3 linked regions of the Fodinibius salicampi genome follow. The protein of the gene in region 2 interacts with the protein of the main gene of each other region in a pairwise test. Links are inferred from orthologs where the notes say so. Each region holds a gene or a part of one and is shown on either strand. Other genes may lie near its edges. The genes, in order: eno, rpe and dnaN.

The links.
Region 1: the proteins of rpe (region 2) and eno interact in binary tests that used the Escherichia coli proteins (3 or more experiments, as listed by UniProt). The link is inferred for Fodinibius salicampi from one-to-one orthologs.
Region 3: the proteins of rpe (region 2) and dnaN interact in binary tests that used the Escherichia coli proteins (3 or more experiments, as listed by UniProt). The link is inferred for Fodinibius salicampi from one-to-one orthologs.

What each region holds. Positions count from the first base shown.
Region 1 is NZ_BAABRS010000003.1:32,340-35,299, forward strand. The notes cover bases 141-2,935. They hold eno (phosphopyruvate hydratase), read right to left. Parts: upstream 2,284-2,935; coding sequence 997-2,283; downstream 141-996. Other genes in these bases: recF (DNA replication/repair protein RecF), read right to left, coding at 141-883; ABEB05_RS11280 (hypothetical protein), read right to left, coding at 2,417-2,935. Outside these bases: more of recF, read right to left, coding at 1-140; more of ABEB05_RS11280, read right to left, coding at 2,936-2,960. UniProt on the Escherichia coli protein: Catalyzes the reversible conversion of 2-phosphoglycerate (2-PG) into phosphoenolpyruvate (PEP). It is essential for the degradation of carbohydrates via glycolysis.
Region 2 is NZ_BAABRS010000001.1:89,917-92,863, forward strand. Bases 25-2,806 are described here. They hold rpe (ribulose-phosphate 3-epimerase), read right to left. Parts: upstream 1,868-2,806; coding sequence 1,181-1,867; downstream 25-1,180. Other genes in these bases: ABEB05_RS00375 (MBL fold metallo-hydrolase), read right to left, coding at 25-29; ABEB05_RS00380 (PhoH family protein), read right to left, coding at 102-950; ABEB05_RS00390 (PASTA domain-containing protein), read right to left, coding at 1,896-2,702. Outside these bases: more of ABEB05_RS00375, read right to left, coding at 1-24; type IX secretion system outer membrane channel protein PorV, read right to left, coding at 2,853-2,947. UniProt on the Escherichia coli protein: Catalyzes the reversible epimerization of D-ribulose 5-phosphate to D-xylulose 5-phosphate.
Region 3 is NZ_BAABRS010000003.1:316,159-319,138, forward strand. Bases 135-2,949 are described here. They hold dnaN (DNA polymerase III subunit beta), read right to left. Parts: upstream 2,193-2,949; coding sequence 1,077-2,192; downstream 135-1,076. Other genes in these bases: ABEB05_RS12520 (class I SAM-dependent methyltransferase), read right to left, coding at 135-189; ABEB05_RS12525 (SAM hydrolase/SAM-dependent halogenase family protein), read right to left, coding at 296-1,084; miaA (tRNA (adenosine(37)-N6)-dimethylallyltransferase MiaA), read left to right, coding at 2,496-2,949. In the rest of the region: more of ABEB05_RS12520, read right to left, coding at 1-134; more of miaA, read left to right, coding at 2,950-2,980. UniProt on the Escherichia coli protein: Confers DNA tethering and processivity to DNA polymerases and other proteins. Acts as a clamp, forming a ring around DNA (a reaction catalyzed by the clamp-loading complex) which diffuses in an ATP-independent manner freely and bidirectionally along dsDNA.

The sequences.
Region 1 (2,960 bases), on a different replicon or contig from region 2:
AAGAAAGAGCAAATAAACGATGCTGCCCCTGAGAGCCATATTTACGCAGTTCAAAATCATCGAGATAAAATACGATTTCATCGCGATGTGGGCCCACAAGTGTCAACTCGCGCTCTATTTCATGGTCTATCTCGTCTTCCAGTTTAGCCGTATAGCGCTCCTCTATAGTCTCTGCTTTCTTAGAGGGTTCGCAAAAAGTCTGATATTCTAAATGTGGTTTGTGCCGCATCCCCGAAATAACCTCGTATTCCCGCGCTAGAAAATCCTGAAATTGATCCAGTACTTCCGTTCTTTTTGCTACAATACGCGATCCATACTCTACAAGCTGTACATTCCATGGTTCCAGATATGCCTCTAAAACCTCGCGTCGTCCACGAAATTCCTGAAGTAATTTATTTCGTTGTTTCCGGACCTTTCGGAAATCCATTAAATCCTGTAAATAACGCGGGGATATTTGGCTGATAAAAGAATCAATAAAAGAACGCCGCTGTTTGGGGCCTTCGCTGGTTAGTTTTTTATCACCTGGTGAAAGAACCACCACTGGTACCATCCCAATAAGATCAGACAGCCTATCCAGTGGACTTTCATTAACAAAAATCTTTTTACCTTCACCGCGGGAATAGGAACAGCTTACATCAAAACTGGAACGGATGTTCCCTTCAAAATGCCCCTTAATCATAAAATAAGGTGCATCATAATTTACAACATAGCGATCACTATTGGCTACAAAGCTGCGACTCATGCACAGGTAATGAATGGCATCAATAAGATTAGTTTTCCCCGCGCCGTTCTGACCTATAATCACATTCATGTGCGCTCCCCACTCAACCTGCGTGTCGGTATGATTCCGAAAGTTTTGAAGTCTTATATTGGAGATACGCATGCAGAATTATGACATAAAACGCTACATTGTGTAATTAAAGGATAGAAAGCATTATGCGGATGAAACAGACTTTCTAATACAGATCGTTTCATCCGCAAAGGCTATTATTTTCCTTAAAATCCGAAGGCGTCGCTACCCAGGAATATACCATTTTCTCCCAGTTGCTCCTCGATACGCAACAACTGGTTATATTTGGCAATACGATCGGTACGACTCATGGATCCCGTTTTAATCTGACCGGCATTGGTTGCTACGGCCAAATCGGCAATTGTCGTGTCTTCAGTTTCACCCGAACGGTGTGAGATAACGACTGTATAATCATTCTTGTGTGCCATTTCAATGGCATCCAGCGTTTCGGTAAGCGTACCAATTTGGTTCACTTTAATGAGAATTGAATTTGCCACTCCCTGCTGAATACCTTTGGCCAACCGTTCAGTATTGGTTACAAAAAGATCATCTCCTACCAACTGTACTTCATCGCCGACGGCATCGGTCAGTTTCTTCCAGCCGTTCCAGTCATTTTCATCAAGTGCATCTTCTATAGAAACAATCGGATACTTCTCGACCCAGCTACTCCAGAACTCAACCATATCGTCATTAGTTCGCTCACTCCCATCACTCCAGCGGAACTCGTAAACTTCTTTATCTGCGTTATAAAATTCAGCCGTGGCGGGGTCCAACGCAATAACCACTTCCTCGCCGGGTATATATCCAGCCTTTTCAATAGCTTTCAAGATCACTTCTACAGCTTCTTCATTGGAATCCAGATCTGGTGCAAAACCTCCTTCATCGCCAACCGCCGTACTATATTTTTTTGAAGAAAGTACGCTCTTTAAATGATGGAAGATCTCGGCTCCCATGCGCACAGCCTCAGAAAAAGAAGCCGCGCCACTTGGCATAATCATAAATTCCTGAAGATCCACATTGTTATCAGCGTGCGAGCCGCCGTTGATTATATTCATCATTGGAAGAGGCAATACCTTGGCATTTACACCGCCAATATATCGCCACAAGGGAATATTAAGCGCATTGGCGGCCGCTTTTGCCGCTGCAAGTGAAACTCCCAGAATCGCATTGGCACCCAGGTTTCTCTTATTTTCTGTTCCGTCAACCTCTAAGAGTGTTTGATCAAGCTCAACCTGGTTAAATACTTCCAGTCCTCTAAGTTCGTTTGCAATAACGGTATTTACATTATTCACAGCTTGCGTCACACCTTTGCCCAAATAATGATCTGACTCGCTATCCCGTAACTCTACCGCCTCGTGTTCACCAGTAGAAGCCCCTGAAGGTACCGCAGCCCTTCCCATAACTCCATTGGTTAATACTACATCTACCTCTACGGTGGGATTACCACGAGAGTCAATAATCTGACGTCCTATAATTTCGTCTATTAAACTCATACTCTGCTATATTAATTTCAGTGAAATTGTGTCGAAATGTACAAGGATTTTATCTATGGATAAAGAAGAAAACGTTATTTGATTCTGGATGACAAATATTGAATGGCTGGTATCTGTCTTCCAGCATTCGGGGCTACCACATGCTTCCAAAAGTAAATTTGATCTGGGGCGTCCCGAAATATTTTTGAGCATCAAAATGCGGTCGCTGTTCACCCTCGGCATTAAATATGACAGGATTTCCGTTCTCATCATATCCATAGGGTCTGTAAGGTTCCATAAGCTGCAAACCTTCACTAAAATAGTAGAAGAAATAACCGAACTCTACCGTGGTTCGAGTTCCGAAAGAACTGCCAATATCAGCGCCTATTTTTAATTCTCCGCTATACCCCCAATGGGATTCGCCCTCACTCCATCCCGTAAAAAAATCATTGACTCTTTCTGTCGGCCTTAAAAATCCACTCCGTACCACATACGTTCGGAATCCACTTCCATCTGCGTCATTGATATAGGGATAGGTAAACGCCATGGCAGGTCCTACAGCCCCCCCCACAAAAAGGCGAAAGCTATCTTCAATCTGTCGGGCAAAGATCCGCTGCTCCATTCCAAGGAGGAACGGAAAACCAAATGCCCGCTTATATCTATTGGGTATAATTTGGTTACCGGTAAAAAAGTTTTGA
Region 2 (2,947 bases):
GAGCTTGCGGAGGTTACTTTGGTATTCATGAATGATTAAGTCAAAATATATAAATTAAAAGATAGGAGAGGGAACCCGCTTAATATTACTTCGAATATGAATTATTTCTGGTTTTTACTCTCATGCCGGTCGTAGGCTTCTATTATTTCGCGTACCAGGCGATGTCGTACGACATCCTCTTCATCCAAGTACACAAACGAGATTCCTTCAATATCTTGTAGGATATTTTGGATAGAAATAAGTCCTGATTGTTGTTTCCGGGGCAGGTCGGTTTGCGTAATATCCCCGGTAATGATTGCTCGACTGTTAAAGCCGATACGCGTTAAGAACATTTTCATTTGCATGTTCGTGGCATTTTGGGCCTCATCGAGTATTACAAAAGCATTATTGAGTGTACGGCCCCGCATATAGGCCAGAGGTGCGATTTCAATAGTGTTTTTAGTAAGATGAAGTTCCAGACGATCGTATTCAATCATATCCTCCAGTGCATCATAAAGGGGACGCAGATAGGGATCAATTTTTTCCCGAAGATCACCTGGCAGGAATCCAAGTGTTTCACCAGCCTCCACTGCGGGACGTGCTAAAATAATTTTTTTAACCTTGCGCTCTTTTAATGCTTTAACCGCCAGTGCTACCGATGTATAGGTTTTACCCGTTCCGGCGGGACCGATGGTAAACACAATGTCATTGGTAGCAGAAGCTTTGACAATCCGTTTTTGTCCTGGGGTCTTTGCCGTTATGGCATCTCCGGTATGGGTATGAAGGATGAAATCGCCCGATATATTGGTATCGCGCAGGGGGTTTGGCTTTTTAGCGTCTCCGCCACTTTGTTTGAGTGCCAGTACAGTATCTACGTCCTGTGCGGTGAGATTCCCATTCTTCTGGGCCATGGATTCCAGCTCTGAAAATATTTCAACAAGTTCATCACTGTCCTTTTCCGGACCAGACATTTTAATCTGGCTGCCACGGGCTGTTAGCTTGGTTTTGGGATAGGCTTTGTCCAGTTTACTCAGGTGTTCATCTTGAAATCCCAGAACTAATACGGGCTCTACCTCTGTAATTTGATAGTTCTTTTCGCTAACTGTTGATTGTTTTGCGATAATCCGTTCCTCATTTATTTATAGCTTAACAGTAAAGATAAGGAAGTTGTATGAAATATTTGTAAAGGAAAGATGATAAGTTATACTATGGTTCCTTTGCCTATTTGTGCTTCTTTCTGTAGTTGCTCAATGCGTTGGGGGATGTCTGGAGCTTTAAAGACCGCGCTGCCTGCTACCAGTATATCAGCACCTGAATGAGCAATATCTCTGATATTATTTGGCTTAACCCCTCCATCTACTTCAATTAAAAAATTGTATCCCGATTTCTGTCGCATTTGTCGAACCTTTTGCAATCGTTCATGCGTATTGGGAATAAAAGATTGTCCCCCAAATCCTGGATTTACACTCATGACCAACACCAACTCAACATCACCGAGTATAGGTTCAATGGCTGTTAGAGAGGTTGCCGGATTGACTGCTACTCCAGCTGATAAGCCGTGACTATGAATAGCCTGTATGGTTCTGTGCAGATGTTTGCAGGCTTCTTGGTGAACAGTGATTTGGTCAGCCCCTGCATCTACAAACGCCTGAATATACTGATCAGGATTTTCAATCATGAGATGTACGTCTAAAAAAGCTTCCGTGCTATTTCTGGCTGCCTGAACAACCGTTGGACCGTAGCTAATGTTTGGCACGAAGTGTCCGTCCATAATATCGCAGTGGATCCACTGAATTCCCGCATCATTGCACTGTTCAATTTCTGCACCTAATTGAGTATAATCAGCTGCCAGAATGGAAGGGGCTAAGATGGGAGGCTTATGTTCCATAAAATGGGATATCAATTATCTTCTAAATTTAATTGTCAATGTTGGAAGTGTCTACAATAGCCCCCGACTCCGATTCTTCAACTACATCCTCATGTTCAGATACAATGAGCTTTAGTGTTTCTCCTTCAACAAGCTGATTTTTTTTGGGAGAGTAGTCAAGCACAATATTTGGAGCGGAATTTCTTGTAGGTTCAAATTCAATCTCATCAACACGTAAGCCTTTTTCCTGTAATTTTTGTTGGGCTTCGGATAAAGATAGTCCTGTGATATCGGGCATAGTTACGGTTTTTCCTCCAAGTCCGTCACTCACTGTCAAATCGATGGTAGTTCCTTTTGGAACAACAGTCTCAGGTGATATTGATTGTCGTAAAACCACATCTTCAAATCGCGAAGGTTCATAGCTGATGGAACCTACCGTTAATCCACTGTTTTGGAGTTGTATCCGAGCATTTCTTAGAGAAAGATCAACAACATTAGGGATTTGAGCGGTTGGGTTAGATTCAGAGTTAACCGTTAGGTAGATTTTTCGATCGGGCTTGACAATTTTAGCTGCAGCCGGTGTTTGATCAATTACATAATCCGCGGGATAGGCTTCGTTGGATCTTCGTTCGGCTATTTCTACCCTTAGTCCATAATCCTTCAATACTTTTTCTGCTTCAATCAGAGAAACTTGAGACACATTTGGGACGGTGATTCCTTCATTGTAGTTTGTGTAGGCTGGCATAAATACAGTATCCAGAAGAAATAAAAAAAGGATACCAGCAACGACGATAGCTCCAAGTCCCATATGGAGTTTTCTATTGGTAAGAATTTTTTTGATTGACTGTTTATTCATCCCTCAATGCTTAATGTGGAATTGTTTTTAGTGTTATACTAACAACGAAATTCAAGGAACTAAATTTTATCTGATTAGCTTACGAAAAGTGATAGCACATTTATTAGATGATTGTGCCGGATTTTATCGGGTTTATCAGAAAGGAAAAGCTTAGAAGTTGAATAAAAGTCCAAAACGGGTTGTATTAGCTAATGGATGATTTTCATCACCCAATGTATAGATATAACTAAAGTCCACTCCAACAA
Region 3 (2,980 bases), on a different replicon or contig from region 2:
AGAACTTTGGGCCCACGACATTTCTATCGTTTCCTCATCCAGTAAATCTGTGATATTATCCCGAATAGGATATTCATCTCCTTTATTAGAGCATACGGTTCCGTTGAAGGACTTCTGCAGCTGTGCTACTTCTGTGGGAATAGTAATAGCTGCCCGTTCATATTTGGGAGACCTGATTTCAAGAGCCATAAGCTAGGGGATTAATCGATCCTGAATATTGTTAGGAATGATATAGGTTAAATACATTTTATACCTAATACGTTTCCCAGTCGGAAAGTGTTACAGAGAGGCAAAGCTATTTTTGAAGAATAATCGAAATTTGAGCCCCCTTCTGGACACCCAGCATTTTTTGAGCATCCCCCTTATTGATTCCCACTTCCAGCATGCCGGCACTTCCTATGTACGCCACAGGTTCTCCTTCGGTTACAGCGCCAAAAGTGGTGTTAATTTCATTCAAAATAACATTACCAACATATATCTTAACGTCTTTACCAGCAAGAACTTCATCAATAAGGTCAGCCGAAATATTTGTAACCAGATTACCGAACTTATCAATATGGATGATGGTTCCCTCCAAACCGTCCTTATCGGCAATAGGCTGCATCCAACGATAGCTGATTAGTTCATCCAGCGGCTCCCCCAGCTCTTCCAGAGTCACACCCCGGCTTAAATGCGCGGCAGCCGGAGCAAAAACATCGCGCCCGTGAAAGGTATTAGACCGGCTTTCACGTAAATACTCTTTCTTATTGAGTTTAACTGCGCTATAGGATCGATCGGTTGTCAATAGCGAAAAAATACCGTTATCCGGGCCCACAAAATACTGATCCTCGATCTTCAAAGCTACAGCATTGCGATCGGTTCCCACCCCTGGATCAATAACGACGGTATGCACTGTGCCGGAGGGAAAAAGCATCGCCGAATTTTTAAGCACCCATGACCCAGCCATAATATCCTGGGATGGAATATCGTGGGAGACATCCACCAAGCGTGCTTCGGGAGCGATACCCAGCATTACAGCCTTCATCGCACTTACGTAATAATCCTGCAGACCGAAGTCTGTCGTAAGAGTAATTACATTACGCATAAGTGTTCAGCATCACCGGCATCACCAGCATGAGCATTTGCTCATTTTCCTCTTCTCCTGATGGTTTAACAATACCTGCCCTGTTTGGCGTAGAAAATTCGAAGTAGACTTCCTCGTCATCCACATTACCCAATACATCAGCCAGATACTTAGCGTTAAAACCAATTTCCATCTCTTCGTTATCGTATTCGCATCCAATTGTTTCTTTGGCTTCACTGCTCATATCAATATCTTCGGCCCGAATGGTCAGCTTATCCGGATGCATTTGAAGACGGATTTGCCGGGTAGTTGAGCTTGAAAATATAGCCACTCTTTTTACCGTAGCTAACATCTGTTCCTTATCAATAATGAGTGTTTTATCATTTTCCCGGGGAATTACAGAATCATAATTAGGATACTGTTCATTAATCAGTCGCGTAATAACAATGGTATTCCCACTCTTAAACCGGGCGTGATCCTCTGTAATGGTAAGTACACACTCATCTGCATGAAGTGCCTTCTGCACCAGGTTTAACGCTTTTTCGGGCACGATAAAGTTCATTTCCTCATCGCTGGTTAAATCCTTCTTGATATAGCGAACCAACCGGTGACCGTCTGTAGCTACAAACTTGCTTTCTTCGGGACCAATATCAAAATACACCCCCATCATTGCAGGACGCAGATCATCATTGGATACTGCGAAGAGCGTCTTATCAATAGCTTTGATCATATCCTTTTTTGTGGTCTCTAACTGATGGCCCTCATCCAGATTGGGGACTTCGGGAAATTCATCAGGATCTTCTCCTACCAGCTTATAGGTCCCTTTATCCGTTCTAAATTTGACATTAAATTTTTCATCCACTTCAAAGGAAACAGGGATATCGGGTAGTTGGCGGAGTGTTTCCGTAAGACGTCGTGCCGGTATGGCTACTGCACCATCTTCATCAATATCCGCATCCATATATTCAATAATAGATATTTCAAGATCGGTGGCAGTCAGCCGTAAACTTCCATCCTCACTTTTAAACAAAATAGTTTCCAGGATAGGCAGGGTAGCCTTATTTGGTACAGCACCCGAAACAGCCGACAGAGCTTTAACTAGTTCACTACTTGATACATTAAATCTCATAAGAAATTTTTTTTGCTGAGTATTTATCAGGCTTAAAAAAAGCCCGCATAATAAGTACCATATACTAATAAATCCTCACTCTCTTAGCAACCACATTAACCGTTCTTTATACGGAAATTTTCATGGCGATTTTACAGATTCTTCATTTTCTGATTTTAGCACGAAAAACCTTCTTTTTCTTTTATCAGCAACTAATACTTACTCAGTGAGATAGCAACGTCCCAAGAAATATCATTCTCCACCAGAGTACATATTTTCTTATGTTTAAAGGCTTGAAAAATCTTAACCATAATTGATTTATTTGTGCGTATTCTGCTCTTAGGTCCCACTGCAGTTGGTAAAACAGCACTTTCCGTTAGTCTGGCAAAAAAACTTAGTGCGGAAATCATATCCGTTGATTCCCGTCAATGTTATAAATACTTGAATATAGGAACAGCCACCCCCACGAAACAAGAACGTGGAGGCATTCCACACTATAACCTCTCGATTATCGACCCCGCTGTTAAAGATAGTGCTGCAAATTATGCCGAACGAGCCGAACAGTGGCGACAAGAAATTGAGGAGCGGGGTAAAAATATTCTTTATGTAGGAGGGAGTACCCTACATGTGCAGTGCACCATTCAGCCGCTGGATGATGTGCCCGAAGCAAACGAAGAGAACATTAATAAACTTGAAGCACAAATCGAATCCGATGGAATTGAACCGCTTTATCAAAAGCTTCAATCCATTGATCCGGATTACGCACAAAAAATGGACGGTATGAATACCCAGCGTATTGTTCGTGCACT